Regions from separate parts of the Sporosarcina sp. P25 genome, predicted to be linked through region 2. Evidence: a T-box and tRNA genes for the amino acid it is inferred to sense, from the RefSeq annotation. Region 2 holds a T-box; the other holds one or more tRNA genes.
What was found. The T-box of region 2 lies ahead of CSV70_RS05810 (valine--tRNA ligase). A T-box ahead of a tRNA ligase gene usually reads a tRNA of that ligase, here a tRNA-Val.
Positions count from the first base shown of each region.

Region 1: it has a tRNA-Val gene. The T-box ahead of CSV70_RS05810 (valine--tRNA ligase) is inferred to sense a tRNA for this amino acid. The anticodon was not compared.

Region 1 is NZ_PDYV01000005.1:19,620-35,223, forward strand. Features, by position in the region: gene CSV70_RS06195 (TRAP transporter permease) at 1-1,465, shown strand, start outside; gene CSV70_RS16555 (hypothetical protein) at 1,850-1,999, shown strand; tRNA gene CSV70_RS06200 (tRNA-Val) at 2,185-2,257, shown strand; gene CSV70_RS06205 (RluA family pseudouridine synthase) at 2,466-3,359, shown strand; gene CSV70_RS06210 (heavy metal translocating P-type ATPase) at 3,547-5,649, shown strand; gene CSV70_RS06215 (aldehyde dehydrogenase) at 5,749-7,137, shown strand; gene CSV70_RS06220 (UDP-N-acetylmuramoyl-L-alanyl-D-glutamate--2,6-diaminopimelate ligase) at 7,416-8,906, shown strand; gene CSV70_RS06225 (peptide chain release factor 3) at 9,021-10,598, shown strand; gene CSV70_RS06230 (efflux RND transporter permease subunit) at 10,790-13,951, shown strand; gene CSV70_RS06235 (TerC family protein) at 14,386-15,150, shown strand; gene CSV70_RS06240 (TrkH family potassium uptake protein) at 15,316-15,604, shown strand, end outside.
Region 2 is NZ_PDYV01000004.1:192,624-208,227, forward strand. Features, by position in the region: gene lon (endopeptidase La) at 1-637, shown strand, start outside; gene yihA (ribosome biogenesis GTP-binding protein YihA/YsxC) at 634-1,215, shown strand; gene hemA (glutamyl-tRNA reductase) at 1,345-2,721, shown strand; gene ccsA (cytochrome c biogenesis protein CcsA) at 2,943-3,773, shown strand; gene hemC (hydroxymethylbilane synthase) at 3,789-4,718, shown strand; gene CSV70_RS05785 (uroporphyrinogen-III synthase) at 4,711-5,475, shown strand; gene hemB (porphobilinogen synthase) at 5,472-6,452, shown strand; gene hemL (glutamate-1-semialdehyde 2,1-aminomutase) at 6,454-7,749, shown strand; gene CSV70_RS05800 (hypothetical protein) at 7,918-8,541, shown strand; T-box leader at 8,769-8,988, shown strand; gene CSV70_RS05810 (valine--tRNA ligase) at 9,042-11,687, shown strand; gene CSV70_RS05815 (GNAT family N-acetyltransferase) at 11,911-12,396, shown strand; gene CSV70_RS05820 (hypothetical protein) at 12,418-12,672, shown strand; gene CSV70_RS05825 (hypothetical protein) at 12,712-13,062, shown strand; gene CSV70_RS05830 (class I SAM-dependent DNA methyltransferase) at 13,137-13,733, shown strand; gene CSV70_RS05835 (S66 family peptidase) at 13,792-14,823, shown strand; gene CSV70_RS05840 (hypothetical protein) at 15,073-15,384, shown strand; gene CSV70_RS05845 (dienelactone hydrolase family protein) at 15,535-15,604, shown strand, end outside.

The sequences.
Region 1 (15,604 bases), on a different contig from region 2:
TGTAGAAAATCTCGTTCAACTAATGTTCTTTACAACGGACGGGATCCTCGGTACGCCAATTAGTGTATCCGCCACCTTCATATTCGTCTTCTTGTTGTTTGGAGCGTTCTTAGTGAAGACTGGCGTTGGTAATTACTTCAATGACTTGGCAGTAGTATTGGCGGGACGTTTGACTGGTGGACCTGCAAAAGTCGCCATTTTCTCAAGTGCTTTGCAAGGTACAATTTCAGGTAGTTCCGTAGCAAATGTTGTTGGATCCGGTTCATACACGATTCCGATGATGAAGAAGTTAGGTTATCGAAAAGAATTCGCAGGCGGAGTAGAGGCAGCCGCGTCTACAGGTGGTCAGATTATGCCACCGATTATGGGGGCCGCTGCATTCCTGATGGTTGAATTCATCGGCGGCGTTACCTATTGGGAAATTGCCAAAGCGGCAGCTATCCCTGCATTGCTGTACTTCACTGGAATTTGGATCATGACTCATTTCGAAGCAAAGCGTGTTGGTTTGCAAGGAATGGATGCGTCGCAAATTCCTAATCGAAAAGAAACGCTGAAAAAGATTTATTTATTACTACCGATTATAGGTATTATCGTTTTCCTCTTGGTGGGTATTCCAACGATGAAAGCGGCATTACTCGGTATCGTGCTAACCATTGCAGTGAGTGCAATCAGTAAAGAAACAAGAATTGGATTTAAAGATATGATTGATGCATTAGTAGACGGTGCTCGTACAGCATTGGCTGTAGCAGCAGCGACTGCCTGTGCAGGTATTATTGTCGGTGTTGTCGTCAAGACGGGTCTCGGGCTCAGCTTGGCAACGGGCCTGATCTCAGCAGCTGGCGGTAACATCTTGCTCACATTGATTTTCACGATGTTTGCAGCGATTATTTTGGGGATGGGTTCTCCAACGACAGCAAACTATGTTATTACATCTACAATCGCAGCACCTGCCATCATTACGCTATTGATGATGGATGAGCCTACAGGTGCCGCTGTGCCGATTGTAGTGGCGGTATCTGCCCACTTATTCGTATTTTACTTTGGTATCATTGCGGATATCACACCGCCTGTTGCATTAGCTGCCTTTGCAGCTTCGGGTATTTCTGGCGGAGATCCGATCAAAACGGGTGTCACGTCTGCAAAACTAGCGATTGCTGCCTTCATCATTCCATATATGTTCGTCTTTAATCCGGCTATGCTGATGCTCGACTCGAGTATTACGGAGATTGTATGGGTGACTGTGACCGCCATTATCGGTATGGTTGCAATCGGGGCAGGCATAATTGGCTTCTGGTATAATAAACTGAACTGGCTTCTACGAATTATCACAATATGTACAGGTATGTTGTTAATCTACCCAGAAACTATTACAGATATTATCGGTTTAGTATTATTCACTATCTTACTGGTGTCCCAGTGGATGGGGAATAAGAAAAATAATACGCCTACATTCGCTTCAAATTAAATAGCTTTTAAAAGACTTGTCGGCTTGAAACTGAGCTTGCAAGTCTTTTATTTTACTAATGAAAAAAGAATTTTCAGGTAATATATATGTTTTTTGTTATTTACTATTCTAGTTGAGTGAAAAGAACTAGAGTAAATAGATTTTTTACTAGAGGACGAGTCTAGGATATACAAGGGTTTCCTAAGAAAAATGAATTTCGGAACACATGACAAAATAAAAGTCAAGAAGCCGAAGGACTAAAAGTGAGTCGAATTATTTTGGACTAATTACGCAGTTTTACCAACGCGGGTTCTGTATATACTACATATAAGCGAATAAGTCATAACGAATAAAATATATAGATCGGTACAGAAACCAATCAAATCAAAAAGGAGAGAACATACTATGAATACACAAGAGACATGGTGGGAAAACGTATTTGAAGGGCATTTGGCACATGGTTTTAACAAAGAACGTATGAGTGAGCTGGATCATGAAGAGTTTTTATATTTTGAGAATGAATCAGTTGAAGAACAATTAAACCCCATGCAGTAAGTGAAAGGAGAAGCGTCTCTGAATAATGTAATGAACTTCCATAAAAATCGGTAATTTTTCTGATAGCATGGAAAAATTATCGATTTTTAATTTCGTTGTTTACAACTAGGAAAGAAAATGCTATTATAGTATTTGTGCTTGAGAGCCTAACTGGCTCACTTCAAAACGCACATCCTAGTAAGAACGATTCCGTAGCTCAGCTGGGAGAGCGCCACCTTGACAGGGTGGAGGTCGCTGGTTCGAGCCCAGTCGGAGTCATAGGTGCCAAACCTAAGTTATTTACCGTAGGAACACGGTTTATAACAATAAGCAGTCCTATTAGACCGAATGTCTAGGGGCTGTTTTTTTTTATGTCTAGATTTATTTTTCGCAATTACTGTCAAATGATATTCGAGCGCACCACCCGTCAAGCGGTGTATACTTATCATGCGAGTACCTATTTAAATAAGCAGGAGGCCAACATATAATGAAAAGAAAACAAGTAACATCTAATGTAAAAGAATATACAGTGGAACAACCGATAGAGTTATTGCCATACTTATTGAAGGTGATGTCAAAAAGCAGTAGAAATTCGGTAAAATCCATTCTTACGCGTGGTCAAGTTATGGTGGATGGTCAAATGACAACCAAACATAATCAGCCGTTAGCGCCTGGACAAAAGGTGGAAATACAAAGTAATAAAACAGCTATAAATGTCTCGAAGTTAGTCGGTGTATCTATTCTCCATGAAGATGACGATATCATCGTGATCAATAAAGAAGCAGGTATTCTTTCTGTAGCTTCTGAAAAAGAAAAAGATCAGACAGCCTATAGAGAAATCACAAAGTACGTGAAGAGGAGCCATCCTGAAAACCGAATTTTTGTTGTGCACCGTCTGGATAGAGATACATCAGGTGTGATGATGTTTGCCAAAAATGAAGAAACCCAGAAAGCTTTGCAAAGTACATGGAATGAATCGGTAAAGGAACGTTTGTATACTGCGCTTGTCGAAGGAAAAGTACGAACAGAATCAGGGACTATTTCGTCTTGGTTAACCGAAAATAGTGCGTTTAGAGTATATTCAAACCCAACTGATAATGGCGGCCAGCATGCCATTACACATTATAGAAGAGTACAAGCGAATAAAGATTGCTCATTGCTAGAAGTACTTCTAGAAACGGGTCGGAAAAACCAAATCCGTGTGCATATGGAAGAATTGGGTCATCCAGTGATAGGTGACAAAAAGTATGGTGCTACAGGTAACCCTTTGCGCAGAGTGGGACTTCATGCCACAGCTCTGTCTTTTCTACATCCACGTACAGGAGAATTAGTCCGATTTGAAGCAGAAATACCTCAGATCTTCATTACGCGCTCAAAATAATAAACCGTTCATTTTGCAGTTCCTTGGATTATCTAAGGAACTGCTTTTTCACGTCTTCATTCAAATCATCATTTGAATGAAGAAATTGACAAAATATCTAGAATTGCATATACTAAATTAAACAATCAAACGAACGATTGAATGATTAAATTGTTAAAATGAACGATTTTTCGAGGGGACTGATCACATGGCTTCAGAGAAAAATGTCTATCGCCTGCAAAATTTATCATGCACAAGTTGTGCTGCGAAATTCGAGAAAAATGTCCGACAAATTGATACTGTGGAAGATGTACAGTTAAACTTTGGCGCTTCCAAATTAACGGTGGCGGGAAATGCTTCTATTGTACAATTAGAAGAAGCGGGTGCATTTGACGGTATTAAAGTGTTCCCTGAAAAACAGCGGATTATTAAACAGCATACTCCTTTTTGGAAAAAACGTGAAAATCAAACGACTATTGCTTCGTTAGTTTTATTGCTAGCAGGGTATGCGGTATCTACCGCGAATGGTGATAATAATTGGCTATCGATCGCTCTGTTTCTCTCTGCCATTATAATCGGTGGATTCAGTTTGATGAAGGAAGGATTAACGAATCTTTTCAAACTTGAATTTGATATGTCTACATTGATGACCATCGCAGTCATTGGGGCTGCACTCATTGGTGACTGGGCGGAAGGGGCGGTCGTGGTCTTCCTCTTCTCCGTCAGTGAAGCATTGGAAAGTTACTCGATTGATAAAGCTAGAAATTCCATTACCTCACTCATTGAAATTGCCCCTACGACGGCCACTGTACTTCGCGGGAATAATGAATTTGAAGTAGATGTGGAAGATTTACGTATTGATGATGTGATTTTGATTAAACCGGGACAAAAGATTGCGATGGATGGCGAAGTGATTCAAGGTGATTCATCGGTTAACCAAGCCGCCATCACTGGTGAGTCTGTGCCTGTCCATAAAGTGCTTGGAGACGAAGTGTTTGCAGGGACTTTGAATGAAGAAGGCGCAATGCACGTCCGTGTGACGAAGCTTGCTGAAGATACTACCATTGCCAAAATCATTCACTTGGTCGAAGAAGCACAGGCGGAAAAAGCACCGACACAACAATTTGTCGATCGCTTTGCGAGATTCTATACACCAGCTATTTTAGTTATTTCTTTACTGATTATGATCATACCACCACTTTTAATGGGTGGAGTATGGGGTGAATGGTTCTATAAAGGTCTTGTCGTATTAGTAGTTGGTTGTCCTTGCGCTCTAGTCATTTCAACACCTATTGCGATCGTTACAGCCATTGGAAACGCTGCACGTAACGGTGTGTTGATCAAAGGCGGCATTCATTTAGAAGAGACAGGACAAATCAAAGTCGTGGCCTTCGATAAAACAGGTACGTTGACTGAAGGGCGTCCCGAAGTAACAGACGTCTTGACGGTTTCTTCATTGACTGAAGATCAAATCGTACAAAGAGCAGCTTCTATCGAGAAGTTCTCCCAACATCCATTAGCTTCATCGATTATGCGAGCAGCGAAGAAATTACCGCTTGGATTACTACCGGTACATCAATTCCAATCTATTACAGGCAAAGGTGCAAAAGCTGTGATTGGAGAGCATTTGGTGCATGTTGGTAGCCCTAAATTATTTAGGGAAATGAACACAGTGGAAGAATCCATTGATCAGCAGATTCTTACATTACAGAAACAAGGCAAAACAGTTATGCTTGTCTGGTCAGAAACAGGTCTAGAAGGAATTATAGCGGTAGCTGACCAAGTCCGTAAAAGTAGCTTGTATGTAATCCAGAAGCTTCATGAGATGGGCAAGAAAACAGTGATGCTAACAGGGGATAACCAATCGACCGCTTTGGCAATTGGAGCGCAACTCGGCTTAACAGAAGTCAAAGCAGAATTATTACCTGATCAAAAAGTCGAAATGATTAAATCGTTGAGTCAATACGGTAAAGTGGCGATGGTGGGTGACGGAGTGAACGACGCGCCGGCATTAGCTACCGCAAATATCGGTATTGCGATGGGTGGTGCGGGAACAGATACTGCACTTGAAACGGCGGATATCGCCTTGATGGCAGACGACTTGGAGAAACTTCCATATACAATTAAATTAAGCTCACGCACTAAACAAATCATCCTTCAAAATATTTCGATCGCACTTGGTTTAAAAGTGATTGCACTGCTTCTTATTGTTCCAGGCTGGTTGACATTATGGATGGCAGTCATGGCGGATATGGGTGCAACTGTCATTGTAGTATTAAATTCATTGCGACTCATGAAAAATAACATATAATATAAGTAGAAACTTCAGTCGAATCAATCGTCTGAAGTTTTTTCTATTGAATAAAATGGTAGACTGATAATAAGAATAATTATGAGGAGTGTGGATAATTTGGCAATGACCGGTCTAGAACTTGAAATGATTATGAACAAACAGAAACAATATTATGTATCAGGAGTGACGCGTAGTATTTCATTCCGAAAAATGATGTTGGAAAAACTGTATAAAGCGATTCAAAAGCACGAAAAAGAAATCTCGGATGCATTGCATAAAGACCTACACAAACCTCCGCTCGAAGCGTATGTGTCAGAAATAGGCTTCGTGTTATCTAGTATTACTCATATGATGGATCACTTGGAAGAATGGGCAGAGCCTGAAAAGGTGAAGACACCACTCCATTTACAACCAGCGACGAGCTTTATCGTAAAAGAACCATATGGCACCGTATTGATTATCGGACCATTCAACTATCCGTTCCAACTATTGATTGATCCGTTAATAGGTTCGATCGCAGCAGGGAACTGTACAGTGTTAAAACCTTCGGAAGATGCATTGCATACAGCTGCTGTCGTAGACAAAATCATTGCAAGTGTATTTCCGGTGGAGTATGTATCCGTTGTGCATGGTCACAAAGAAGAAACGCAACTGTTACTTGGCGCACCATTTGATTATGTATTCTTTACCGGAAGTGCAAAAGTAGGGAAAATTGTCATGAAAGCTTGTGCGGAGAGATTGACTCCATTGACACTAGAGTTAGGCGGGAAAAGTCCAGCCGTTGTTGACCATACTGCGGATATCAAAAAAGCAGCGGAGAAAATCGTTTGGGGTAAGTATATGAATGCAGGTCAAACGTGTGTAGCACCCGACTATGTGCTAGCTGACGTTTCGATTTACGATGAATTATTAAATGAAATGAAGAGTGCGATCCAACGCTATTACGGGAAAGACGCACAGAAGAGTGCTGACTACGGTCGCATCATTGCGGATCGTCATTTCGATCGATTAGCGAAAATATTAGATCAAGATCAAGCATATATCGTAGAAGGCGGCAAGACAGACGCAGCGGATAAATACATCGAGCCGACAATTTTAGCGCTTTCGGATTGGAATAGCGCAAGTATGCAAGAGGAGTTATTTGGCCCGATCTTGCCAGTCCTTCCGTATGATAATTTAGGTGTTGCAATTCAACAAATTAGCATGTTGCCAAAACCACTAGCAGCATACCTATTCACAGAGAACGATGAGGCAGCTAATCATTTCATCGAAGTTTTACCATTTGGCGGTGGTTGCATCAATGACACCATCTCACATGTTGCCAATATTCATTTACCATTTGGTGGAGTAGGACCTTCTGGAATAAATCAATACCATGGAAAAGCAAGCTTTGAAACATTCTCCCATTCGAAATCGATGATGAAAAAGAGTACTGCGGTATCGGTGCCTATAGCATTTCCTCCATACAAAGGAAAATTATCATTAGTAAAACGGTTCATTCGCTAACGGTAGCGAAATCCAAACTTTTGACCACGCGCTTTGCTGGCTGTTGACCAGCAAAGTGCCTTTGTGGTGAACAATAATTTTTAAGCAATTTATCGGCATTTAATAGAAATTTCATTCTATAGTCCAGGCTGGATGTGATAAGAAAAGACGGGTATGATAGGAATAATAGATAAAGTATATAACACTTTATTTTCCAAAATAAAAAGCCTTTTTGAATTACGATTCGCTTATTTGTTATAATTACAAGAGTTATTCACCAACATATTGGAGGAACCCATATGAACACGAAAGAATTATTATCCGTACTCCCTGTAAAAACAATAAAAGGAACATTGCCGGAAAATGTGACAGACGTGGCAGTGGACTCAAGAGCAGTTCAAGATGGAGGAGTATTTGTTTGTTTGAAAGGCTATACAGTGAACGGTCATCAATTCGTCAAAAGTGCATTGATGAGTGGTGCACGAGTTATTATCGCATCAGAGCCTATTATGATAGATGAAGACCGTACAGCGGTTGTGTATGTAGAAAACACATCAAAAGCGATTGAGTTATTGGCATCTAAGTACTATCAGTATCCTTCGAAGCGAATGACAATGATCGGGGTTACTGGAACTAATGGAAAAACGAGTGTCGGCAATATCATTCATGACATGCTACGACAGAATGATGAAAAAACAGCCGTTTCAGGTACGATTGGTTTTAAATTAAACGACATCCTCTATGAAACGGAAAATACAACGACTGATGTTTTGACTACACAGCAAATGATTGCGCAAGCGGCCAATGAAGGTTGCGAATCGATGATCATGGAAGTTTCTTCACACGGATTAGTTGAAGGACGACTGGCAGGAACGGAATTTGATATCGCGATTTTCACTAACTTAACGCATGATCATTTGGATTATCATAAAACGATGGAGAATTACAGTGCAGCGAAAGGTTTACTGTTTGCACAACTGGGGCAGCAACTTGATCAACAAAAATTTGCTATCATCAATGCAGATGATCCGTGGAGCAGTAAAATGATCGAAATGACTTCTTTCCCAATTTACACATACGGTATTCATGTGAAGTCTTCATTCCAAGCAACAGCGATTGAAATGCAGTCGAACTTTACGAAATTCGAATTGCAAGCACCGGATGGAACGTTCCTCGTTAAAATGCCGTTGATAGGAGAGTTTAACGTCTATAATTCCTTGGCCGCCATTGCAGCGTTATATGCTAAAGGAATGCCGACAGCAGATATTTTGCCATTACTAGCGAATGTATCGACAGTGAAAGGCCGTCTGGAAAAAGTAGAAACCTCTCTACCACTGACCATTTTCATTGATTATGCACATTCGCCCGATGCAATTGAAAAAGCGATCGCTACAGTACAACCATTAAAAAAGGATGGTAACCGTCTTCTATTCTTAATAGGAACGGGAGGCAATCGGGATCGTCTTAAGCGTCCGATCATGGGAGAAAAAGCGGCAGCGGCAGATTATGTCGTCTTTACGACAGATGATCCACGAGATGAGCCATATGAGTCCATCCTATCGGAACTCAGTGCTACTATGCCGCATAATCAGTACGCATGTATAGGAGATAGAGAAGAAGCAGTACGTCATACTATTATGCAAGCGAATGCGGGAGACATCATTATATTTGCGGGAAAAGGTCATGAAGATTTTCAAATTATCGGCAACACGAAATATGCGCATTCGGATGCAACTATTGCACTTGAGGAAGCAGCTAAAAAGTTCGGCGATACACCCATCAATAAATGAAGTACAGTTTGGATTTGAGAGTTTATAGTTTTTTAGTCAATTCAATGAAAACCATTGAAATGCATCCCTATTCTCTCTATGATAGAAAACGTAAGCAAAAGGAGAGTACGATTGATGCAAAAGAATAAACATGATGAAATTACTTCGCGACGAACATTTGCGATTATTTCTCACCCCGATGCCGGTAAAACGACCATTACTGAAAAGTTACTATATTTTGGCGGAGCGATTCGCGATGCAGGAACAGTTAAAGGAAAGAAATCAGGAAAGTTCGCTACGTCTGACTGGATGGAAATTGAAAAACAACGTGGAATATCTGTAACTTCTTCCGTTTTACAATTTGACTATGCAGGCAAACGTGTCAATATTTTGGATACACCAGGACACGAAGACTTCAGTGAAGATACGTATAGAACATTAATGGCAGTGGATGCTGCTGTCATGATGGTCGATTCGGCGAAAGGAATCGAGCCCCAGACAATCAAATTGTTCAAAGTATGTAAAATGCGTGGAATTCCCATCTTCACATTTATCAATAAAATGGATAGACAAGGTAAAGAGCCATTGGAGCTAATGGAAGAATTAGAAGAAGTTTTAGAAATCCAATCTTACGCAATGAATTGGCCGATTGGTATGGGAAAAGAGTTCCTAGGTATTTACGATCGCTTTAATGAACGTATAGAGCTGGCGCGTCCAAATGCAGATGAAGAACGTTTCCTCCCAATCGACGAAGAAGGCGAGCTTGCAGTAGAACACTCGATGAAAGAGACTTCTTATTATAAGCAAGCACTAGAAGATGTCATGCTATTAAATGAAGCTGGAAACGACTTCGATGAAGAACGTATCGCTAAAGGCGATTTAACACCTGTCTTCTTCGGTAGTGCGTTGACTAACTTTGGGGTTCAGACATTTCTTGAAACATTTTTACAGTTCGCACCTGAACCTCAACCTAGGTTAACGAAAGATGCTGAATACGTAGATCCTGAGTCTGAAGTTTTTTCAGGCTTCATCTTCAAAATACAAGCGAACATGAATCCAGCGCATCGTGATCGGATTGCGTTTGTTCGGATCGTATCAGGCGAGTTTGAGCGTGGCATGACGGTAACGGTTCCACGTCTTTCCAAAAACTTCAAGTTAACACAAACGACTCAATTCCTTGCAGATGATCGAGAGACTGTCAATCAGGCAGTAGCAGGCGATATCATTGGGTTATATGACACGGGTAACTATCAAATTGGTGATACGGTCATCAGTGGTAAAGCGAATTTCCAATTTGAAGCACTTCCTCAATTTACTCCCGAGCTATTCGTTAGAGTAAATGCTAAAAACGTGATGAAATCCAAACAGTTCCACAAAGGGATTTTACAGCTTGTACAAGAAGGAGCCATTCAATATTACAAAACATTGCATACAGAAGAAGTCATTCTCGGTGCAGTAGGGCAACTTCAATTCGAAGTTTTTGAACATCGTATGAAAGCGGAATACCATGTAGAAGTTCAGATGGAGACAATGGGATCCAAAGTAGCACGCTGGATTGAAAACGAAGAAGATGTAAAAGAGTCAATGGCAGGACAACGGGCATTACTCGTAAAAGATCGACATGATCACAAAGTTTTCTTGTTCGAAAACGATTTTGCGATGCGCTGGTTCCAAGATAAATTCCCAGATATCAAGCTGTATAACCAATTATAAATTATAAAACAAATAACCCGGTCGGATTCATTGTAATCCTTCCGGGTTATTTGTTAAAATTGTGAATAATTTTTGTGTTTATTCATTAATATTCGAGCATATTACGGTGAAAGTAAGCTATTCAGGTGTTATGGTGGAAAGATGAACAAGTTTCTCCAGCTAGAGCGCTGAGTAAAGAGAGGAATAGATCAATGAAGATTAGTAGTTTTTCAGTCAAACGACCCGTTTTTACGTTAGTCACTATGTTTCTCGTCATTATTTTAGGTGCAGTATCTTTCTTTAAAATTCCCGTTACACTAATTCCTGACCTAAATCCGCCTGTAGCGGTAGTTGTTACGAATTATCCGGGCGCTTCACCAACGGAAGTGAGCGAGAAAATCACCAAGCCGTTGGAAGAAAGTTTATCAACAGCACCTGGATTAAAGTCCATGCAGACTTCTTCCCAAGAAGGAGCCAACTTAGTATTCCTGCAATTTGATTGGGATTCTTCGATTGATGATGTTCAAATGGATATCCTCCAACGGATTGATCAAGTAGAAGTGCCCGATGGTGCTAATAAACCGCGTTTCATGAAGTTTGATCCATCTCAATTCCCAGTCATTCAATTATCTTTACGTTCCGTCGATAAAGATACGAATATCCGGAAGATTGCAGAAGAGCTGGAGAAAGAATTACGCCGTATTGAAGGTGTAGCCAGTGTGAACGTGTCAGGTAAGATCATTGAAGACGTTCAAGTTATTTTAGATCCCGATAAATTAAAAGAATTTGGTTTAGCGCAATCAGATGTCGTGCAGGCAATACAAGCTAGTAATGTATCTATGCCGGGTGATCCGATTGACACGAGTGATGGAAGAAAGTTGACTACGAGAATCTTAAGTACAGTTCAAAACATCTCGGATGTACGAAGTATCCAAATAGGTGCTAATCCCAAGACAGGTGACATGATCAACGTCTCTGACGTGGCGGATGTAGCATTGTTGGAGCCGAAAGTACAAACGGAAACACGGGCTAATGATGAGCAGGCCGTATTATTGTCTGTACTTCAAGAATCAGGAGCGAATACTGCCACTGTATCTAAAGAGTTTAAAAAATCATTGGATACGTTATTGGAGAAAGACGCATACAAAGATATTGAATCTGATGTTATTTTTGACCAAGGGGACTATGTACAGCTTGCAATCGGCAATATTGGTCAGTCACTAATTCTCGGTGGCTTGTTCGCAATGCTCGTATTATTTGTCTTCTTACGTGGAATTAAAAGTCCGATTATCATTGGGGTAGCGATTCCTTATTCAGTAATTGTTACGTTTGTCCTTATGTATTTCTCAGACTTCTCGTTAAATATCATGACACTTGGTGCTCTTGCATTAGGAATTGGTATGTTAGTTGATAATGCCATTGTCGTAATAGAGAATATTGAGCGACATTTAGCAATGGGGAAAACTCCAACGGAAGCAGCAAAAGATGGGTCCAAGGAAGTGGGCGGAGCTATAACCGCTTCTACGTTAACTACTCTCGCTGTATTTGTACCGATTATCTTTATTACGGGAATCATTGGTCAAATCTTCACCGAGTTCGCGTTAACGATTTCATTCAGTTTATTTGCATCACTAGTCGTTGCATTGACTGTCGTGCCAATGCTTGCGAGTCGTTTATTGAAGACGCCTACTGAAGAAATGCTTGAGAAAAAGAATCGTGTAAAGAAAAATCAGAGATTCGAAAACTCTGTCAAGTGGGCTTTGAGCCATCGTCTACTTGTGTTACTAATCACAACTGCTTTACTTGTAGGAAGTGTATTCGGAATTCTAAAAGTAGGAACGGAATTCCTACCTGCTACGGATGAAGGATCTTTCAGCATCAATGTTAAGTTACCAAACGGTGCTTCATTGGATGCGACAAACGATGTAGTAGAACGAATTGAAGAAGAGATGAAGAAACAAGACGACGTCGAAGTGTATGTCAGTCTAGTGGGCGGAACCCAACAAAGTATGGCCCAGGGTGGATCAGAGAGTAATATGGCGGAAGTGTATGTGAAACTTATACCATTAGATGACCGTGACCGCTCTGTCTTTGAATTCGTAGACAAAGTACAACCGATCGTAGAAGACGAAATCGGTGATGACGCAGAAATTAGTTTCAACTTGCAGACTGCTGCTGGTTCGAGTCCGAATACGTTAGCATTCTCCTTAAACGATACGAATGAAGAACGTTTAAGTAAAGCAGTGTCACAAATTGATGAGAAGTTGCGTGAGATGGATACTGTGACTGAAGTCACAAATGATTTAGTGGATACGGTAGAGGAAATAAAAATTGAAGTAGATCGTGAAAAAGCTTCAGAAGTCGGATTAGCTCCTTATCAAATAGCGCAAACGGTTAGTGACGTTACGCGAGGTGTCTCTGCTTCACAAATCGTCTTCGAGAAAACAGGCGAAGTAGTTGGAGTTAACGTTAGCTATGATGAACGTTTCCGCAATAGTGTAGATAAGTTAAAGGAATTGGAGTTAAAAACCCCGCTAGATACATTTGTTAAGTTGAAAGACGTAGCGGATGTGGAAATCGCAGAAGGTCCTGCAACGATTGTACGCGTAGATCAGGCACACTCCATTGCATTTACTGTGAAATATCTATCCAGTGAATCATTAGGAGATATGACGAAAAAGGTAAATGATATGGTAGAGGATCTAGACCTACCAAGTGAAGTGGAACTTTCATACGGGGGAGATCGCGAACTATTTGAAAATGCGATTGACGATATGCTATTGGCAATTATACTGGCAGTGGTATTAGTATATATCGTAATGGCTGCACAGTTTGAATCGTTCAAATATCCATTCGTTATCATGTTCTCCGTACCCCTTATGCTAATCGGTGTAGCGTTAGCGTTATTCTTCACGAATACACCAGTCAGTGTAACGGCAGTCATAGGTCTTCTCATATTGGTGGGGATTGTGGTCAACAACGGAATTGTGTTGGTTGATTATATCAACCAGCGTAAAGAAGCAGGACTCAGTTCGTACGACGCTATCATGTCGTCTGTACGTGATCGTGTGCGTCCGATCCTTATGACAGCCCTCACCACTATATTGGGCTTACTACCATTAGCGCTGGGCTTAGGTGAAGGTTCTGAGTTGAATCAACCAATGGGGATTGCAGTAATTGGCGGATTGATTAGTTCCACGTTCCTGACGTTGTATATTGTTCCGATCATTTACAGTTTGTTGGACCGGGAGACGCGTCGAGGTAGGAATACGCCTAACAGAGAACAAGCAGTAACGGTAGATCAACCTGTCAAAGTAACAGAAACTGTAACCGTGACAGTAACGGAAACTGTAACTGTAAGAGAGACCAAGTAATGCATATTGCCGGCAGATGGAACTTTCATTTGCCGGCTTTTAACATTGTGTAGAATAAATGGTGCGATAGGAAAGTATAGTAGTATGAGTGATCTGTAAAATAGGGAGTAGCTTAACGATGCAACTGACTTTACTTCATACTAGTTATGCACATTTAATTTAATAGTACGGCGGCGTCATTTTAATCATTTGCAAATCAAAGTTATCATGTTATAATACTTTAACAGTATCTGATATCTTAATAACTTTTGACGCAATGTCAAAGGGGAGTAGCTATAGGGAAACCTATTTCATAATCGTCAATACGTGACTTCCACAACGGTCATCGGTTATGATAGCTGGATTTTGAACGTGAAATTCCGACTTAGCGAGACCTTTGCCTATTTTATTAGGTGGGGGTCTCTTTATTTTGTAGAAAACAAGGAGGCATTATGTTGGATCCGATTTTATTAGAATATGCATGGGTACTCTTAGTACTAATCGTACTCGAGGGCCTATTAGCAACAGACAACGCAGTAGTAATGGCTGTAATGGTCAAACACTTACCGAAACCCCAACAAAAGAAAGCACTATTTTACGGTTTATTAGGGGCATTCGTCTTCAGATTCACCGCACTCTTTATGATTACGTTTTTAGTGAAGTTCTGGGAGATCCAAGCAATAGGTGCCATGTACTTATTGTTTATATCCGGTAAAAGTATATATGATAAAATTACCCATAAACCAGAAGGGCATCCGAATAAAAAGCCTAAAAAACAATCTGGGTTCTGGATGACCGTATTAAAAGTGGAACTTGCAGATATCGCATTCGCATTGGACTCTATGCTTGCCGCTGTTGCACTTGCGGTAACGTTACCTGAGTTAGGTAACTTCCATATCGGTGGTATCAATGGTGGACAGTTCGCTGTCATGTTACTAGGTGGTATGATTGGTTTAATCATGATCCGTTTTGCAGCGAAACAATTTGTAGTAATGCTTGAAAAGTATCCAACATTGGAAACAGCAGCATTCTTAATTGTTGGGTGGGTAGGTGTAAAGCTAGTTGTGTTAACTCTTGCACATCCTGAACTCCTAATCATTCCAGAAGCATTCCCACACTCTACATTGTGGAAAACGACATTCTGGGTTGTATTGTTAATCTTGGCAATCGGCGGATATCTACTGGCCGTGGCAAAATCTAAAGTGAAAGCTAATAGATAATACGAAAACAGTCTCTTCTATGTGAATTGAAGAGACTGCTTTTTTTTGCTACTTTAGTTTAGAATTGTATAAAGAGTGTAAAGTTCTGTGTATAGCTATCTTTTCACCAAGGGATTTGATAAAGTAGGAAAATGAAGTTTCCGTTATGAAAGGAATTTGAAAAAGATGAGGCTTTCCAGGGAATTTTTTCATAAGTTTACTCCAGCACAGATTATCGCTTTCTATTACTTTTTGGCCATTGCGTCCTCTTTTCTCTTATTGAATTTGCCAGGTGTATATAAACCAGGTGTGAAGGTGGCCTTTATAGACAGTTTATTTACCGCTGTGAGCGCAGTGAGTGTCACGGGGTTGTCACCTATTAGTATAGGGGAAACTTACTCTGTATTCGGCCTTTGCATGATCATGCTCGTACTTCAGCTCGGTGGTATCGGCATCATGTCGTTAGGAACGTTTT
Region 2 (15,604 bases):
TAAAAAAAGTCTAACAGTTAGTCCGAAATCATTAGAAGCTTTACTTGGCAAAAAGCGTTTTCGCTTTGGACAGGCAGAAACTGTCAATCAGGTAGGCATGGCCACTGGACTCGCCTATACATCTGTCGGTGGAGATACACTGCAAATTGAAGTATCATTATCACCAGGTAAAGGCAAATTACTGTTGACAGGTAAACTTGGAGATGTCATGAAGGAATCAGCACAAACCGCATTATCTTATGTGCGTTCCAAAGCCATGACATTCCATATAGATCCTGATTTCCATGAAAAGTGGGATATTCATATTCACGTTCCGGAAGGCGCCACGCCAAAAGATGGACCTTCCGCCGGTATAACCATCGTAACAGCACTAGTATCCGCATTGACGGAACGCCCGATACGCCGTGAAGTCGGTATGACAGGAGAAGTGACGTTGCGTGGACGTGTACTACCTATTGGTGGACTAAAACAAAAAACGCTTAGTGCTCATCGTGCAGGATTGCGGACGATTATCATTCCGTCAGATAATGAACGCGACTTGGATGATATTCCAGATAGTGTAAGAAAAGAACTAACATTTAAACTCGTGTCGGATGCTCATGAAGTACTCGATATCGCTTTGGAGGAAAAGAAATGAAAGTCCATAACGTTGAAATGATTATGAGTGCCGTTCGTCCTGAACAATATCCAACAGAAGGTTATCCTGAATTTGCGTTAGCCGGTCGTTCGAATGTAGGGAAATCTTCCTTCATTAATAAAATGATCGGGCGCAAAAGTTTAGCACGTACATCTTCAAAGCCAGGAAAGACTCAAACACTCAATTTTTATAAAATTGAAGAAAAGTTATTTTTCGTCGACGTACCAGGGTACGGCTATGCGAAAGTGTCAAAAACAGAAAAAGAAAAATGGGGCGGTATGATTGAACAATATATTACGTCCCGAGAAGAATTACGTGCAGTAGTGCAGATTGTTGATTTACGTCATCCACCGACAAAAGACGATTGCATGATGCATGATTTTCTTTCCCATTACAATATCCCGACGATTGTCGTGGCGACAAAGGCGGATAAAATACCTAAAGGTAAATGGGAGAAGCATAAGAAAGTTGTGCGTACAACATTTAACATGGAAATACACGAGCCGCTCATCCTGTTTTCATCTGAAAAAGGCATGGGTATGGATGAAGCATGGCGCGAAATTGAAAGTCGCATGTAAGCAACGAGTTGATTTGATCGAATTGTTACATTATGACTTCAAACGATGTTCACAAATTGCATTCCGACTAAAGCGCTATGTATGTTATAATGAATGTACGAAAATGATTCCGAAAGGTGTGAGCACCTAATGTATACAGTCGTTGTCGGTGTTAATCACCGAACCGCCCCTGTCGAAATTAGAGAGAAGCTATCATTCGTCGAGGCTGATTTGCCACAAGCGATGCAAACATTGCAACAGCAAAAGAGCATCTTGGAAAACATCATTATTTCTACTTGTAACCGTACTGAAATCTATGCGGTAGTTGATCAGATTCATACAGGACGATATTATATAAAAAAATTCCTTGCTGATTGGTTTTCTATTCCCATCGAGGAATTTTCGAGTCACTTAATTATTCATGAAGAAGATGGTGCAGTGGAACATTTATTACGTGTAACTGCAGGCATTGATTCCATGGTACTTGGTGAAACGCAAATTTTAGGACAAGTGCGCAGTAGTTTTTTCGCCGCGCAAAACATTGGTACAACGGGTACCGTATTCAATGAATTATTTAAACAAGCAATTACGACAGCGAAGAAAGCACATACCGACACAGCAATTGGTGAAAATGCTGTGTCAGTTTCCTATGCGGCAGTAGAACTGGGGAGAAAAATTTTCGGTTCACTTAAGGATAAGCATATTGCTATTCTTGGTGCAGGTACAATGGGCGAATTAGCAGTCAAGAACTTGCAGGGGAGCGGTGTTGGGAAGATTACTGTAATCAACCGAACATTCTCTAAAGCAGAAATTCTGGCGGCGAAATTTAATGGTGAAGCGAAATCTATGCAAGAGTTGCAGTGTTTATTACTTGAAGCAGACATTTTAATCAGCTCCACTGGCGCTACTGAATATGTCATCGATTATGAATTGATGGATTTTGTAGAGAGACTGCGTAAAGGCAAGCCGTTATTCATGGTGGATATCGCTGTGCCACGTGATCTTGATCCGAAAATCGGTGAACTAAGCAGTGTATTCTTGTATGATATCGATGATCTGCAAGGCATCGTCGAAGCGAATTTGGCTGAACGTAAGCGTGCGGCTGATGAAATCGGTCTGATGATTGAACAAGAAGTCGTTGCTTTTAAAGAATGGTTAACAACGCTTGGTGTTGTGCCAATGATTTCTGCATTGCGCAAGAAGGCAAGTCGTATACAGAGCGAAACGATGCTTAGTATCGAAAATAAAATGCCAGATTTAACAGAACGTGAAAAGAAAGTTCTAAATAAGCATACAAAATCAATTATTAATCAATTATTAAAAGAACCTATTTTACAGGCTAAAGAATTATCTACTGATAAAAAAGCAGCAGAGAAACTCGCACTTTTTGAACAAATCTTTGGAATTTCCGAAGATGTCGTAACAGAAAAGGAACAGCTGGCATTCCAAGCAAAAGAACGTCTTCAAAAACGCGCTGATCAAAAAACAGATGGTGTGGATGTGACGAACGTACATTATCAACACTAATCCCAGGTGGTTCTGTATCTGTCTTTCACAAGAATGATACAGGCCCACTTTTTTAATGCAGGTAAATAAGCAATATATGTATAAACATTCGGCACACTAGTAGAAATACACTTACTATGGATGCAATTATTTGCAGTAACACCCTCTCATTTGAGACAATATAGACGAACACTCCTTACTAGCAAAAGAGAGATTTTCGCTTGAAAGGCAGAGAATAGCATATGGTTGATTTAACCGTCGCAAGGCTCCAGGAAGTCATGATTGTTCTTTATGCCCTCAGTCTTGTTTTTTACTTAATTGATTACTTGAAGAAGTCAAAAAGTTTTCAACGGATTGCTTTTTGGCTGATCGTTACCGTATGGGTTACACAAACTGCGATTTTATCCCTTTACATTATTCAGATGAAGCGCTTTCCGGTATTATCGCTAGTTGAAGGTATTTATTTTTATGTATGGTTGCTGGTCACATTATCTATCGTGTTCCAGTTGATTTACAAAGTGAATTTCATGGTATTTTTCACGAATATTATTGGATTTGTATTTTTAATGATTCATGTCTTTTCCAATTTGAAATATACAGCTTCCACTGTTGGTGATTCACTTATTTCAGAAGTATTATTTGTTCATATTACATCAGCAATCCTCTCCTATGCGGTGTTCGCGTTAGCATTTGTTTTCGCGGTATTATATTTGATTGTTTATAACGTTTTAAAAAGTAAGAAGTTTGGAAAACGCTTTTCCAGTCTACCTAATTTGCATCAGACGATGGTTGGAATGAAAATGTCGATCTATACCGGCATTCCGATTTTATTCGTCAGTTTATTATTCGGTGTTCAATGGGCGTATGTAGCGCTTGAACATTGGTCTCCTTTTGATGTGAAAATTATGGGGTCATTTGCAGTATTACTCATCTATTCTTCCGTTATTTATTTCAACTATAAGGGAAAGCTCCAATCAGTGGAGTTTGCCTGGATGACGATATTTGCATTTCTCTTAACGGTCGTTAATTTCTTTTTGGGCAGTACGCTGTCACAATTTCATTTATGGATATAAGAAAGGAAGAGTTTTGTGAGAAAAATTATTGTAGGTTCACGTAGAAGTAAGCTGGCGTTAACTCAAACGAAATGGTTCATTGAACAAATGAAGCAGGCAGGTGCACCATTTGAGTTTGAAGTGAAAGAGATTGTGACGAAAGGCGATCAAATCTTGGACGTCATGTTGTCAAAAGTTGGCGGTAAAGGGTTATTCGTAAAAGAAATCCAGCAAGCATTGTTTGATAAAGAAATTGATTTTGCCGTACATAGCATGAAAGATATGCCAGCGGTAATTCCAGACGGTTTGACTGTTGGCTGTATCCCTAAACGCGTAGATCCACGAGATGCATACATCGCAAACGACCATGTTCGCTTCATGGATTTACCAGTTGGAGCGGTTGTCGGAACATCAAGTCTTCGTCGTAGCTCACAGTTATTAATGTTGCGTCCAGATATAGAAATCAAGTGGATACGCGGCAATATTGACACACGTCTACGTAAGCTCCAAGATGGTGAATTTGATGCAATCCTCTTAGCAGCTGCAGGACTCAAGCGTATGGGCTGGGATGACAACATCGTCACAGAACACCTATCGATTGAAGATTGTATTCCAGCAGTTGGACAAGGTGCATTAGCGATTGAGTGTCGTGAAGACGATACAGAATTACTGGATGAACTAGCGAAATTAACAGATGAGAGCACCTGGATTGAGCTACAGGCTGAGCGCACGTTCCTAAATGAAATGGATGGTTCTTGCCAGGTACCAATCGGAGGATTTGCAAAGTTTGATGGTAATGAAGTGGAAATGACTGGTTTCATTGCGTCTCCTGATGCAATTCAAGTGTTCCGTGAAACGGTGAAAGGAACAGATCCTGTTGCAGTCGGTAAGGAAGTCAGTAGAATTTTACGTGACCAAGGTGCTGCTGAAGTAATCGAGAAAGTGAAGGCGGAAATGGATGCGTAACGCATTACCGTTAGCAGGAGAAACGGTTATTTTCACCGGAACACCAAAATCTGCGGAAGCTGCCGAACTTGTAAAAAAGTACGGTGGCATTCCGGTTTCAATTCCGCTAATTGAAGTGGGAGAAATACAGAAGAAGGCTGATCAGCAAAAGTTGCAACAAGCAATGAAAGCTGATTGGCTCATTTTTACGAGTCAATCAGCAGTTGCAGCGTTCCGTTCAAAAATGTTGCGGTTCAATGTAACGGCTGATGTGTTTAACGGAAAAGTTGCCGCAGTCGGAACTCGGACAGCAGCTGCATTAGATCGACTCGGTTTTGATGTATCTTTCATTCCAAGCGTGTTTAGTGCAGATGTTTTTGTCAAACAGTTTAATCCGGAAATGTCAGAACGATTACACGTGGTCTTTTTGAAAGGCACTCTCGCTGGCAGTTTGATTCGTGAGGAGTTGCCGTTTCATGTTTCAGAATGGACAGTTTATGAGACTAAAAGTGCAACGAATGAAATAGATAAATTGAGTCGTTTTATACTTCAAAAAAGTCAGGTGTCCGTGTTGTTCGCAAGTCCGTCGGCGGTGGATGTGTTTTCTACACGTATTGCACCGAAAACGACGTGGTTTGGTTTCACGGTTTGTGCAATCGGACATGTTACGGAACGTGCACTGTTAAAAGTGGGTGCACCTGTTCACGTCAAGCCGGAAACGTATACATTAGTCGAGCTAGTCCATGAGCTGGCCAAACGAAAGGGAGAATTCAATTGAATCCAATAGAATTTAAGCGTCATCGTAGACTTCGTACACATCCTACCGTTCGAGCGATGGTAAGAGAGACAGAAATTAAAGCAGCGGATTTCATTTATCCTATCTTTGTTACAGAAGGCGAGAATGTACGCAATCCAATCGCTTCTATGCCAGGAGTAGATCAGTTTTCTATTGATTTATTATTAAAAGAAACAGATGAAGTAGTCGAATTGGGAATTTCATCTATTATTTTATTCGGTATACCTTCCGAAAAGGACGCAACCGGTTCTGAAGCGTATGACGACGAAGGAATCATTCAGCGTGCAACACGCGCAGTGAAAGAACGTCACCCGGAATTAGTTGTAGTGGCAGATACTTGTCTATGCGAGTATACAGACCATGGTCACTGTGGCGTTATTCATGACCAGGATGTAGATAATGATGCCAGTCTTGTATTGCTTGCGAAGACAGCGGTTAGTCAAGCGAAAGCGGGGGCTGATATTATTGCGCCGTCGAATATGATGGACGGTTTTGTCGCTGTTATCCGTCAAGCGCTAGATGATGCAGGATTCCAAAACATTCCGATCATGTCGTATGCGGTTAAATATGCATCTGCTTATTACGGTCCATTCCGTGAAGCCGCACAATCCACACCGCAATTTGGCGATCGTAAAACGTATCAAATGGACCCGGCAAACCGTATGGAAGCAATGCGTGAAGCGGAGTCTGATATTCTTGAAGGCGCGGATTTCTTAATTGTTAAACCCGCATTGTCTTATCTCGATATCATTCGCGACGTAAAGAATCATGTGCTCTTGCCTGTCGTGGCGTATAACGTCAGTGGAGAATATGCAATGGTCAAAGCTGCTGCATTAAACGGCTGGGTAGACGAGAAGAAAATTGTATTAGAAACGTTAACAAGTATGAAGCGTGCAGGCGCAGATATCATCATGACATATCATGCAAAAGATGCTGCTCGCTGGTTGGAGGAGAAGTAATATGGGACAAAAAACATATACGAAATCTGAACAAGCGTTCAAAATAGCAGTTGATTTAATGCCAGGTGGCGTCAACTCACCAGTACGTGCATTCAAATCAGTTAATATGGATCCGATCTTCATGGAAAGTGGTAAAGGTGCGATCATTAAAGATATCGATGGCAATGAATATATTGATTACGTACTATCTTGGGGACCTCTAATCCTTGGACACACACATCCTGACGTAGTATCTGCAATACAGAAAGTAGCTGAAACAGGCACAAGTTTTGGAGCACCTACTCTTCTGGAAAATGAATTGGCAGAGCTTGTAATCGACCGTGTACCATCCATCGAGATGGTGCGTATGGTGTCTTCTGGTACGGAAGCAACAATGAGTGCTCTTCGTTTAGCACGTGGCTATACAAAGCGTAATAAAATCCTTAAATTCGAAGGTTGCTATCACGGACATGCGGATTCCTTGCTAATTAAAGCAGGATCGGGTGTCGCTACATTAGGTTTACCTGATAGCCCGGGGGTGCCTGAATCGATTGCACAAAACACGATTACGGTGCCGTACAACGATCTTGAAAGTGTTAAATTGGCTATTAAAGAGTATGGAGACGATTTAGCTGCAATTATTGTAGAACCGGTTGCAGGAAATATGGGTGTTGTGGGACCAGATAACGGCTTCCTTAAAGGCTTACGTGAGTTGACAGAAGAAAATGGTTCTTTACTGATTTTTGATGAAGTAATGACTGGGTTCCGTGTAGGATATAAATGTGCACAAGGTCATTTCAATATTAAACCTGACCTTACATGTCTTGGTAAAGTAATCGGTGGCGGACTGCCTGTAGGAGCATATGGCGGTTCTCGCGAAATTATGGAGCATGTGGCGCCTGCGGGAACTATTTATCAGGCGGGTACATTGTCTGGTAACCCGTTAGCGATGACAGCAGGTATTGCGACGTTGAGAAAGTTGACACCGAAAACATACGAACACTTCATCAAGCTTGGTGATCAGTTGGAAGAAGGTTTCCGCGCAGCAGCGAAAGCTAATAATATTCCACATACCGTCAACCGTGCCGGTTCAATGATCGGGTTCTTCTTTACAGATCAACGTGTCAATAACTACGATAAAGCGAAAACATCCGATTTGGAATTGTTTGCAGAATATTACCGTCTGATGGCGGAAGAAGGTATCTTCTTACCACCTTCCCAATTTGAAGGTATGTTCTTGTCGGCAGCTCACACAGAAGAGCATATCGCGAAAACTGTGGAAGCATTCCATACGGTATTTGCGAAATTGAAACGATAATTTTGAAGCGTCAGGCAGATTTTATTGCTTGGCGCTTTTTTATGCATGTACTTTGCGGGAGATAGCGCTGTTGCGATCACTTTATTCACACTCTACGCTATGCATCACTTCTAAACTGCTTCATTTCTTCATATAGTAGCCTGAGTTAAGAAAAGGAGTGAAGCGAAAATGACGACGCATCAATGGACATTGCAAGAGTCTTTTTATTTCCCTGTTGAGTACGGGGCATTTGCTGAATCGGCTGAGGTAAAGGTGACACCAGGGTTTACAGAAGAACGTACAGAAGAAGCAATTCGTTTGCAAGGGATCTATCATATTGCAGCAAACGTTGTATTTGATGCAGACAAACAAGTAGAATTGGCACCCGAAGATGTATTAGTCATTAATGACGTAGAAGTAGAAAGCAATAAAGGGTATTTTGAATATGCTGTGCCTTTGAATGTTGATCTACCAGTAGAACTCGATGGCGATTTGCAACTTGAAGTGCAAGACATCAAATCTTCATCACTGGAAGATGGAGGATTGAAACTTGAGTGGACCGTTCAATTGAAAAAGGAAGAGCCTGTACAAGAACCGGTTGCAATTGAAGAAGAGCCCGCAGCACCACAATTCGTAGCTGCATCGACATCCCATTTGGAGTTTCTCGCCAATGCAGATCGTGCAGTTGAGCAAGTAAATAATGAAATGGAAGACTTTCTCTTATACATCGCCGAGATGGATGACGATATAACGAGAAAGATCTTCCATTCAAATAATGTTTTTGTAGAAGCAGAAGGACAAAGCAGCGAATAAGCAAAATAATAAAAAGTCACCAGTGGTCGGGACAATTAGTAATCGAATCAACTGAAACACGGTTAATGGAATGATACAGCCTTTGCAGTAAAATCTTGTTTTCCGAAGCCACGGCGGCAATAGGTAGGGATTATAACCTCTTCTCATAATTCACCATCCTTTCTCTATAGACTACTATTCAGTTGACGGACTCTACATGTTTCGCTTATAATAGTGGGTATATGAATATAAATGCGAAGAGTAGGAAAGTACATGTGAACTGTTTTCTTTAGAGAGGGTGCGATTGGTGGAACGTACCTGGAAACCGCATATGGAAGTCCCCTATGAGCAGTTTTTGTGAAATGTAAGTAGCAGGAACCGGTGTAGACCGTTACCCAATCATGAAGATGTAATGCTTTTTTAGCGTTCATAAATAAAGGTGGTACCACGAGCTCCTTCGTCCTTTTACCGGGATGAGTGGGGCTTTTTTGTATCCCTTTTTATTTGAAGGAGGAAATGAAATGACTGACGAATTGACGATGCCGACCAAATACGATCCGCAGGCAGTTGAAAAAGGACGTTATGAATGGTGGCTTGAAGGTAAGTATTTTGAATCGGATGTAAAAAGCGAAAAAGAACCGTATACAATTGTTATCCCACCACCGAACGTCACAGGGAAACTTCATTTGGGACACGCATGGGATACGACTTTACAGGATATGCTCATCCGCATGAAGCGTATGCAAGGCTATGACGCACTGTGGTTGCCGGGAATGGACCACGCTGGAATTGCAACACAAGCGAGAGTAGAGGAAAAACTTCGCGCTGATGGCAAAACGCGTTATGATCTTGGACGCGAAAACTTCGTGCAAGAAACATGGAAGTGGAAAGAAGAATACGCGAGCCATATCCGTGCTCAGTGGGCGAAGCTTGGTCTGGCTCTTGATTACTCACAAGAGCGCTTTACTTTGGATGAAGGATTGTCAAAAGCAGTACGTGAAGTATTCGTTAAGTTGTATGAGAAAAAGCTTATCTACCGCGGAGAGTATATCATCAACTGGGATCCTGCAACGAAGACAGCGATATCTGATATTGAAGTTATTCATAAAGATGTGCAAGGTGCATTCTATCATATGCGTTACCCATTGGCAGATGGCACAGGATCGATTGAAATAGCGACAACACGTCCCGAAACGATGCTCGGTGATACAGCTGTTGCAGTTCACCCCGATGACGAACGCTACCAGCATTTAATCGGAAAGATGGTCAAATTGCCAATCGTAGGACGTGAGATTCCGATCGTAGCGGATGACTACGTCGAAATGGACTTTGGAAGCGGTGCAGTGAAAATTACACCAGCACATGACCCGAATGACTTTGAAATAGGTAACCGTCACAACTTGCCACGCGTGCTCGTCATGAATGAAGACGGTACGATGAATAAATTAGCAGGCAAGTATGAAGGCATGGATCGTTTCGAATTCCGTAAGCAAATCGTCAAAGACTTACAAGAAATGAATGTGCTATTTGAAATTGAAGATCATATGCACTCTGTCGGACACTCGGAACGAAGTGGCGCAGTAGTGGAGCCGTATTTATCTACACAATGGTTCGTCAATATGCAGCCACTTGCTGAGCAAGCAATCAAACTGCAGAAAAACGAAGAAGAAAAAGTGATGTTTGTTCCTGAACGTTTCGAGAAAACTTACTTAGGATGGATGGAAAATGTCCATGACTGGTGTATTTCTCGTCAACTATGGTGGGGCCACCGAATTCCGGCTTGGTATCATAACACGACAGGTGAAATTTATGTGGGTCAAGAAGCTCCGGCTGATGAAGAAAACTGGACTCAGGACAATGATGTACTAGATACTTGGTTCTCATCTGCCTTATGGCCGTTTTCAACTATGGGCTGGCCAGACGTTGACAGCGAAACGTTCAAAAAATATTACCCAACAGATGCCCTTGTTACAGGATATGATATTATCTTCTTTTGGGTGTCCCGCATGATCTTCCAAGCTCTCGAATTCACGGAAGAGCGTCCATTCAAGGATGTCTTAATCCACGGATTAGTACGCGCGGAAGACGGGCGAAAAATGTCTAAATCTCTCGGCAACGGTGTAGATCCAATGGACGTAATTGAGCAGTATGGTGCAGATGCATTGCGTTACTTCTTGGCAACTGGTTCTTCACCAGGACAAGATCTACGTTACTCTACAGAAAAAGTAGAAGCAATCTGGAACTTTGCCAATAAAATTTGGAACGCTTCCCGTTTCGCATTAATGAATATGGATGGTATGAAGTATGAGGAAATTGATTTGTCAGGAAAGAAATCTGTTGCAGATGCATGGATTTTAACTCGTCTGAATGAAACAATTGAATCGGTAACTAGCTTGGCTGACCGGTATGAATTCGGTGAAATGGGCCGCGCGTTATATAACTTCATCTGGGATGACTTCTGTGACTGGTATATCGAAATGGCGAAATTGCCACTATACGGTGAAGACGAAGCGGCGAAAAAAATGACACGTTCGGTTCTTGCACATGTTCTGGATCAAACGATGCGTTTATTGCATCCATTGATGCCTTTCATTACAGAAGAGATTTGGCAGAACCTTCCGCATGAAGGGGAGTCCATCACAGTGGCGAAGTGGCCTGAAGTAGATACGGCAATCATGGACAAGTCTCGTGCTTCACATATGAAATTATTGATGGATATCATCAAATCAGTACGCAATATCCGTGCAGAAGTAAATACACCGATGAGTCGTAAAGTCGATTTGTATATTTCAGCGATAGACGAGAAGACAGTGGCGGTACTTGAAGAGAACCGTAACTATTTGGAGCGATTCTGTAATCCAGAGACGCTGACAATTGGTGTGAAGGTGAATGCGCCAGGTAAGACAATGTCAGCCGTCGTGACGGGTGCAGAGTTGTACTTACCACTTGAGGGATTGATTGATATTGAGGAAGAGTTGGCTCGTTTGACGAAAGAGCTTGGCAAGTGGCAAGGTGAAGTGAAGCGGGTTCAGGGCAAGTTGTCGAATGAACGATTTACTGCCAAAGCGCCTGAATCGGTTGTTGAGGAAGAGCGTGCCAAAGAGAAGGATTATTTGGAGAAGTATGCGGCAGTTGAGCGTCGTATTGCTGAACTGAAGGAAATTTAAATTGGTGTATAGATAGTTAAAGCCCATTCGACAGCGTGATGCTGTTGAGTGGGCTTTTTGCATTGTGTGGGAAGAAGAAATAGTTTAAACCCAAACTGAAGTCAAAATTTACTCTCCAAAAATAATCTTAATAACATCCAGTAATACCCTATGGATAGTATTACTGGATAGTTATGGGTATAATTGAATTCATAATATTTAGAACATAAGTGGGAGGGTGTATATGGATTTTTTTGTTCGCGAGATGGGGGAAAAGGATATTGTGAAAGTGCGTGATATCGCGGTGGAAAGTTGGCGTGCTACGTATGCGGCGATTATTCCCCGGGAGATACAGGATGATTTTCTCCGGGTGGCGTATAGTGACGAGATGCTGAAGAAGCGTTTAAGTAGTTCACATATGTGGGTTGTGGAGACTGAAGGTGAAGTAGCTGGATTTGTGGATTTTTCCCCTGCAGATGAAACAGGCAGAGTGGAACTGCGCGCGATATATTTTTATCCCGACAAACAGCGCAAAGGTATGGGGACAGCGTTGTTAAAGAGAGGTATGGATGAGCTTGCGGACTCAACAGAAATTATAGTAGGGGTGGAGAAAGAAAATAGGATAGGACTGCAGTTTTATGAAGCGAAAGGATTTAAAGTGGTTAAAGAATTTGATGAGGATTTTGCTGGGCATCCAATGAAGACAGTTCAGATGGTGCTAGTGATATGACTGAAATGGGGTGGAATATTATTGAAACGGATCATATGGATTGCAGTGAATCTACTTTCGGGTGTATTCGTAATAATAAATAGTGTGGTAGGTTTTGGAATCAGCGGTATGGGGGAAGGTTCCACCAATAATTTCATGATACTTGGTTTAGCAGCTATTTGGGCAATTGGTCTCGTCTTGCAATTGAAGAAAAAGGGACGGGCTATCGGATTACTTATCACATTCATTCCTGTAATGTTCATTGTTTATATTTATCTCAAAGCTTCTATGATGTAATACAAAACTGAATCAGAACTGAAAGTCAGGAGGTGTATGATGAAGCGTATCGCGGTTATTTTATTGATGCTTATATTATCAGGTGCATTTGCGGCTTGTGCTAGCAGCCCAGGGGAGCAAGAGGGTGGATATTTAACGAAGAAACAAGTATTGAAACAAGATCCGACTGCTGATTTGTTGGAGTATGACGGCAAGGTGTATAAAACAAATATTGACTGGACTGAATTTGAAAAATTGACTAAAGGGGACAAGCTTGGTGAGGTTTCTGAAGGCATGGCGAAGCATGTCCCTGACGGAGCCGAGATCTATGCGACAAATGAACGCGATGATGTGTTAATTGTGGACTATATGCAAGTGGAAAAAAGATATTTATTACAAATAGGAGAATAAAGATGCGCTTTCCCCTGAAAGTTGCAACGCACATATATTAAAGAGGATAGAGAAATGAATTTGGAGAGTGAAGCATGGAGGAAAATCTTTTCGAGCAAATGGCAAAAAGGTATGATACTGCAGAACGGCAGGAATTAGCCAAGATAGTAGTGAAAGAAGTAAAGCCTGAAATACAACACAGTCGTTCCAAAACATTAATTGATTATGGAAGCGGTACAGGACTCGTTGGTTTAGCATTATCGGACTTGGTGGAGTCAATTTTGCTAGTAGATTCATCACAGCAGATGTTGGAAGTAGCACAGGCTAAAATTTCTCGCAATGATATTACAAATGCAAAAGTTCTTTATACTGATTTCACTCAGGAAAGTCCGACACTTCAGGCAGATATTGTGTTAGTATCATTGGTTCTTCTACATGTTCCGGATACCAAAAAGATCGTACAAGAATTATATAATGCTCTCACTGATGGCGGTAAATTAATTATTATCGATTTTGAGAAAAATGATAAAGTGAATCATCCTAAAGTTCATAATGGTTTTGTACATGAAGAGTTGAAGCAGTTGTTAACAGAAGTAGGTTTTATCCATATTGAAATTAGAAACTTCTATAGCGGGAAGAATATTTTCGTAAACGAGGATGCCACGATGTTTATATCGACCGGTATCAAGTGATGTATGAAAACAGGAAAGTTTAACATTGTCAAGAAAGACAATCAAAAGGAGGCTTAATATGCTGACAAAACCTACTACACTTCAACGGGGAGATACAGTCGCGACGGTAAGTCCATCATGGGGAGGCGCGGGTGAACCGGAGCTTAAGTGGCGTTATGAACAAGGTGTAAAAAGGCTAGAGGAAGTCTTTGGATTGACAGTAGTTCCGATGCCAAACAGTTTAAAGGGAGCCGACTATCTTTATCAGAACCCCAAAGCGCGTGCTGAAGATCTGATGACGGCATTTCGCGACCCTTCCATTAAAGCGATTTTTGCGAATATCGGGGGAGAAGACAGTATTCGCTTGCTTCCTTATGTGGACTTTACAGTAATACAAAACAATCCGAAGATATTCATCGGATACTCTGATGTCACGATATCTCATTTATTTTGCCATAAGGCAGGTATTTCCTCTTTCTACGGGCCGGCTATTTTAACGGACTTCGCCGAAAATGTGGAGATGGACCCTTATACAGTTGAAATGGTAAACCGGACTCTCTTTTCCAATGAAATAATCGGTGAGATTGAACCTGCCGAAAGTTGGACAAGTGAGAGGTTAGAATGGATTGAACTGAATAAACATACACGTCGTACGATGAATCAAAATAGGGGTTATGAGTTGCTTCAAGGTTCCGGTACTGTAAAAGGCAGACTAATCGGTGGCTGTATGGAAGTGTTGGAGTTTGCGAAAGGGACGAAACTGTGGCCGGATACAGAATACTGGAACGATAGTATTCTGTTCTTTGAAACGTCTGAAGAAAAACCTGCCCCTAGTTTGATTCGATACTGGTTGAGAAATTATGCTGCGCAAGGAATTTTGCAAAAAGCGAATGGAATTATTTTTGGGAAACCGCAAGATGAGAAATATTATGCGGAGTATAAAGTGGAAATTCTTAAAGTGATGAAAGAATATCAGTTGGAGCAGCTGCCTATTTTATATAATTTGAACTTCGGTCATACGGAACCTAAGTTTATTTTACCGTATGGGGCGATGGCGGAGATTGATTGTGAACACAAGACGTTTTCGATTCTCGAGAATGGAGTTATGTGAAAAAGTAGATACATGATTTTTTAATTTTTACAGATCAGCAATCGCATCCACAATGTGCTCTGCAAAGCGAAATGGGATCATGTCTTCACTTGTTACGCTAATAAATAATATGGAATACCTGATAAAGAAGAATTGACTACGGTGAATATCGAGTGGGATTCGGATAAATTTTATACTAAGAAAAATTAAAAATCTTTCATTCTAGTTTACATAATATAGTTATAGGTGCTGATAGAGAGGAGAATAGTTATGCAAACAATTATCGAAATTCTAGGCATAGTATTACCGATTATAATAGCGGGCTTTATTGTGTTATTTGTCATTAAGAGACTGGATCAGAAAACGAAGCAAGGTGCGATGCCTAAGAAAAAATCGAAGAGTTCTCAGACATTGTTGGATAGTTTGATACCTCTTGGAATGTTGGCCGGTTGTATAGTGGGTTTACTAATCAGTATGATTTCTCCTATTTCGTTAGGATTTGCCTTTAGTTTAGGTGCTTCATTAGGTTTATTAGGTGGATATTTTGCTTATGAGAGTTATGGTAATAAAGAAGAAATATAATTGTACAGGGCACGATCTAGAAAAGAGGGTTTCGATATGATGAAAAAAGTAGGATCAGCGCTTGTAGCCTTATTCATAATGGAATCAGTAACTTTTAGTAAACCAGTTTCGTGAGTGGATATGAGGATGAATTACGTGAGGAGGAAATGAATGATTGAAAAGAAATCTACTTCTGAAACTTGTATCATAGTTCTTCATGAAATCTACGGAATAAATCAAT